Regions from separate parts of the Phyllobacterium sp. 01N428 genome, predicted to be linked through region 1. Evidence: riboswitches for the same ligand, from Rfam matches in the RefSeq annotation. Region 1 holds a riboswitch; the other holds the start of a gene.

Region 1 (2,472 bases):
GTCGGAAATGCGGTCGTCGGCCGCCGCTACCATGGCATCGACGAGATCGAGCTTCTTTTCCTTGTCGCCCCAAACGACCTTGCCGGCTTCCATCGGGCCGCCGGAAACAAAGACGACGGGGATGTTGAGGCGCAGCGCAGCCATCAGCATGCCAGGGGTGATCTTGTCGCAATTGGAGATGCATACCATCGCATCGGCGCAATGGGCGTTGACCATGTATTCGACGCTGTCGGCGATGATCTCGCGCGAAGGCAGCGAATAGAGCATGCCGTCATGGCCCATGGCGATGCCGTCATCGACAGCGATCGTATTGAATTCCTTGGCGACGCCGCCCGCACTTTCGATTTCGCGCGCAACGAGCTGGCCGAGATCCTTGAGATGGACGTGGCCGGGAACGAACTGCGTAAAGGAATTGACCACTGCAATAATCGGCTTGCCGAAATCCTCGTCCTTCATTCCGGTCGCGCGCCAGAGCCCGCGGGCACCAGCCATGTTGCGGCCATGTGTGGTTGTGCGTGAACGATAGGGGGGCATTTGGGATCATCCTGATGGCAGTGGTCGAAAAAGCATCTCTACAGACAAACAGAGCCAATGGCAAAATGGCATTTGTTTCCTGCGGGGCGTGCAAATTGTTGCATTTATTTCATAGTGGACTTCATCTCTGCCCGAAACGGGACGTAATGTCTCGGGGCTCGCGTTCAAAACGCCGTGAAAGTCATCGTCGTCAAGGAACGGGCAATTCCCGGAATTCCGAGCACGTTGTCGTTGATGAACCTGCCGACGTCCTTGTCTTCGGCGATGTAGATCTTTGCCAGGAGGTCATAATCGCCGCTCGTCGAATAAAGCTCCGATACGATTTCACGCTCGTAGAGGGCAGCTGCGACCTCATAGGTCTTGCCGGGAAAGCACTGCAGCTGCAGGAAGACGGGTTTCATTTATCTGCTCCGGTGGTCTGAACTGGTGCAATCAACATAATGGGTCCGGGCTTCGTTAGCCAGTTGTTCTCGTCTCGCGGTTGCGATATAAGCGGCCCGTTCGCACAGGCTATCTGGGAGAGACCGGTAAAACCGGCGCCGATGGAGCAACCGCCCCGGAAACTCTCAGGCAAAAGGACCAGACTAGCGTCGGACATCTGGAGAGTGGCGTGGCTTCGAAGGCTTCGCCCACCGAAGGAGAAAGCCCTGACCGGCGCAAGCCGGTAACGCAGCCGAGACAAGGGATGGCAAACATCCGGCAGGTGCGTAAGGGCCAAACTCTCAGGTCCCGTGACAGATGGGGTTTCGTGCCGCTCGCGGCGAAACTGGAACCATTTGTGCTGAAGGACTAAACTGCCATGACCTCGATCGCCATTATCGGCGCTGGTATCACCGGCGTCACCACCGCCTATGCGCTTGCCCGCCAGGGGCACACCGTTACCGTTTTCGACCGCAACCGCTACGCGGCGATGGAGACGTCGTTTGCCAATGGCGGCCAGCTTTCGGCGTCGAACGCCGAAGTCTGGAACAGTTGGGGCACCGTGCTCAAGGGCATGAAGTGGATGCTGCGCAAGGATGCGCCGCTGCTCATGAATCCAAAGCCATCGTGGCACAAATATTCGTGGATGGCGGAGTTCGTCATGAACATTCCGCACTATGAGAAGAACACGATTGCGACAACCAGGCTCGCCATCGAGGCGCGCAAGCGCATGTTCGAAATCGCTGCCGAAGAGAAGATCGATTTTGACCTCGAGAAGCGCGGCATCCTGCATATCTATCGTTCGAAATATGGCTACGACCATGCCGTCAAGGTCAACAAGTTGCTCGAAGCAGGGGGCCTTGACCGCCGCTCGGTCACGAACGAGGAAATTCACCACATCGAACCAGCGCTCGACGGCACGTTCTATGGCGGCTTTTTCACGCCCTCGGATTCGACGGGCGACATCCACAAGTTCACCCGGGGCCTTGCCGAAGCATCGACGCGCCGGGGCGTTCGCTTCGTAGGCGACGCCAATGTGCAGACCCTCAGGCATGGGAAGGATGGCATCGTTGTTGCCTGGAACAGCGCCTCACAGGCGCTTTCGCCGGTCGAGAGCGAGCGCTTCGATGCGATCGTCATCTGCGCCGGCATTGCCAGCCGCAAATTTGCCGCGCAGCTTGGCGACAGGGTCAACATCTATCCGGTCAAGGGATACTCGATCACCATCAACCTCGGCGACGAGGCAAGCCGTACCGCGGCGCCGTGGGTAAGTTTGCTCGATGACGATGCCAAGATCGTCACCAGCCGCCTCGGCGCGGGACGGCTGCGCGTCGCCGGCACCGCCGAGTACAATGGCGAAAACCGTGACATCCGTCATGACCGTGTCAAGCCGCTGGTCGATTGGAGCCGCGATCTCTTCCCGGGCATGGATACATCGAATGTGGTGCCGTGGGCTGGCCTTCGCCCGATGATGCCGAACATGCTGCCGCGCGTCGGCAGCGGCAAACGGCCGGGTGT
Region 2 (2,472 bases), on a different contig from region 1:
ACAAGCATATGGATTTACACGCTTGTCATTCTGGCGGTCCTGAGCTTTGTTTCGCGCGTACGCGAGCTTCTCGGGCGCGACATCTTTGCCAACCTCCTGATCGGGCGCTATCGCAAACCGATCGAGGAGGAGCGCATCTTTCTCTTTGTCGATCTGGTCGGGTCCACAACCTTTGCCGAAGAATTCGGCGATCTGCGGGCGCAGCAGTTCCTTGGTGCGCTCTTTGCCGCGTTTGCCGGACCCGTCCGGCGGCACAACGGAACCATCGATGACTACGTCGGCGATGCTGCGATCATTACCTGGCCTATGCAGCGGGGCCTGCGCAATGCCGATTGCGTCGCATGTCTCTTCGACATCATCGATGTGATCGAGTCAAACTCGGAAAAGTGGCTGAGTGAATTCGGCCGCGTGCCGCGTCTGCGCGCCGCCTTGCATGGCGGGCCGGTGGTTACTGCCGAGATCGGCGTGGACCACCACAAGATCACCTATTTCGGCGATACGGTAAACACGACGGCACGGCTCGAACAGTTTTGCCGAAGTTTGAACACGCCGGTGCTGATCTCAAGCGATCTTGCCGCGCGGCTGACGCTGCCCGACGGTATTCGCAGCAACAATCTCGGTACTCATGCGGTTCGGGGAAAGGGCCAGAGCCTCGGCGTCATGGCTCTTGTGCGGCCGCGCGGGGAGCAGTCAGAACTCGTGGCGCAGCGAGCTTAGAACCTCGATATTTCTGCACGGCCCGCAGTTGCAAGGCGCCTATCCAGCGTGGCAAGGGGCAGGTTTTGATTGATCGCCAGTGCGAGATGGCTTGAGGCCATCGACGCATCGACAATCAAAACCACTCTCAGCGGCGCCCTTCTTCGATCCAGGCCTTGTTTTCCAGCTGTAAAGAAGTCGGGGGGCCAGCTTGGTCAAGCCATGGCCAAGCAGAATGTTCTCATACAGACAAATTCTGTCCGTAAAGCGTCAAATCTGCTTTTAGGGCGATGACAGGCCATGTGCGGTGCGATATGTTCGGAACGTCGAGGGCCTTGTGATTTGCAAGAAGGCAAGGCCCTGTCAGCTTGCGGGAGAGTGGCCAGTGTGCGAATGCGCCGGTCCACCGAAGGGGAAATCGCCCGAAATCTCTCAGGTACCAGGAACCGCAAGCCGATAAGGCAACTCTGGAAAGTCGGGGGAGACCCCGCGCCGAAGGTGTAAGTTCAGCCGGTGCCAAGGCGCCGCGAGCGAGTCTCTCAGGCTTCCGACAGAGGGGTAAAGCATCATTCCGTCGCTGTGGCGGAGGTCTTTGCATGTCTCTGGAGTGAAAATGGGCGCTGAAGTCAATTCTGAAACCGACGAACTGAAATCGCTGCCGCTTGGCGACCTGCACGAGGCGGCAAATGCGCGCTTCGGCGGCTTTGCCGGCTGGTCGATGCCGATCACCTATCCACTCGGCGTGATGAAGGAACACCTGCATACGCGCGAAAAGGCGGGCTTGTTCGATATCTCGCATATGCAGCTTTTCGAGATTGCCGGGCAGGGTGCCGCGGCGCTCCTCTCCCGTGCCTGTCCGCTCGACGCGGGCTCGCTCGCGACCGGCCAGTCCAAATATACGTTCTTTCTCAATGAACAGGCTGGGATTATCGACGACCTGATCGTCACGCGGCTCGGCGATGAACGCTTCATGGTTGTCGCCAATGCCGGCAATGCCGCCGTGGATGAGGCGCACTTGCGCGAACTCGGCAAGGATTTCAATGCCGACATCGATGCACTTGACCGCGTGTTTCTGGCAATCCAGGGCCCGCAAGCGGCAGATGTTTTGCAGAAGGCAGGCATTATTGCTGGCACCGATCTTGAGTTCATGCGCGGGTACGAGCCTCAGCCTGGCTGGTTCATGAGCCGCTCGGGTTATACGGGCGAGGACGGCTTTGAGATCGGCCTTCCGGAAGCGGACGCCCGCGCACTTGTCGCCAAGCTTCTCGCAGACGACCGCGTGACATGGGTTGGGCTCGCCGCGCGCGACAGCCTGCGGCTCGAGGCTGGCCTTTGCCTGCATGGCCAGGACATTACGCCGGAGATCGATCCGGTCGATGCCGGGCTCACCTGGGCCATATCGAAGCAAGTTCGTGGTGAGGGCGGCTTTATTGGCGCTACAGCGCTACAGGCCAAGCTCGCCGCCGGGTCAGGGCGCAAGCGCGTCGGCTTGAAGCCCGAGGGGCGCCAACCTGTCAGATCCGGTGCGACGCTTGTCGACGCCCGCGGCAACCCTGTCGGCATCGTTACCTCCGGTGGGTTTGGTCCCTCTGCGGGCCACCCGGTTGCCATCGGCTATGTCGAGAAGGCGCTCGCGCCGACTGGCTCACAGGTATTTGCCGAGATACGCGGCAGCCGCATCGCGCTGCATGTCCACCCGCTTCCCTTCGTTACACATCGTTACCACAAAGGATAATTGAAATGGCTGTCACTTATTTCACCGAAGATCATGAATGG

The links. A riboswitch is a leader RNA that binds a small molecule or an ion and turns the genes downstream of it on or off. The one in region 1 is predicted to bind glycine.
Region 2: another riboswitch for glycine. It lies ahead of gcvT (glycine cleavage system aminomethyltransferase GcvT); the one in region 1 lies ahead of AC1DNI_RS01815 (D-amino acid dehydrogenase).

What each region holds. Positions count from the first base shown of each region.
Region 1 is NZ_JBFTRH010000001.1:372,615-375,086, forward strand. Features, by position in the region: gene ilvD (dihydroxy-acid dehydratase) at 1-534, opposite strand, end outside; gene AC1DNI_RS01810 (Lrp/AsnC ligand binding domain-containing protein) at 699-935, opposite strand; glycine riboswitch at 1,040-1,126, shown strand; gene AC1DNI_RS01815 (D-amino acid dehydrogenase) at 1,334-2,472, shown strand, end outside.
Region 2 is NZ_JBFTRH010000009.1:1,759-4,230, forward strand. Features, by position in the region: gene AC1DNI_RS19620 (adenylate/guanylate cyclase domain-containing protein) at 1-717, shown strand, start outside; glycine riboswitch at 1,058-1,155, shown strand; gene gcvT (glycine cleavage system aminomethyltransferase GcvT) at 1,310-2,431, shown strand; gene gcvH (glycine cleavage system protein GcvH) at 2,428-2,472, shown strand, end outside.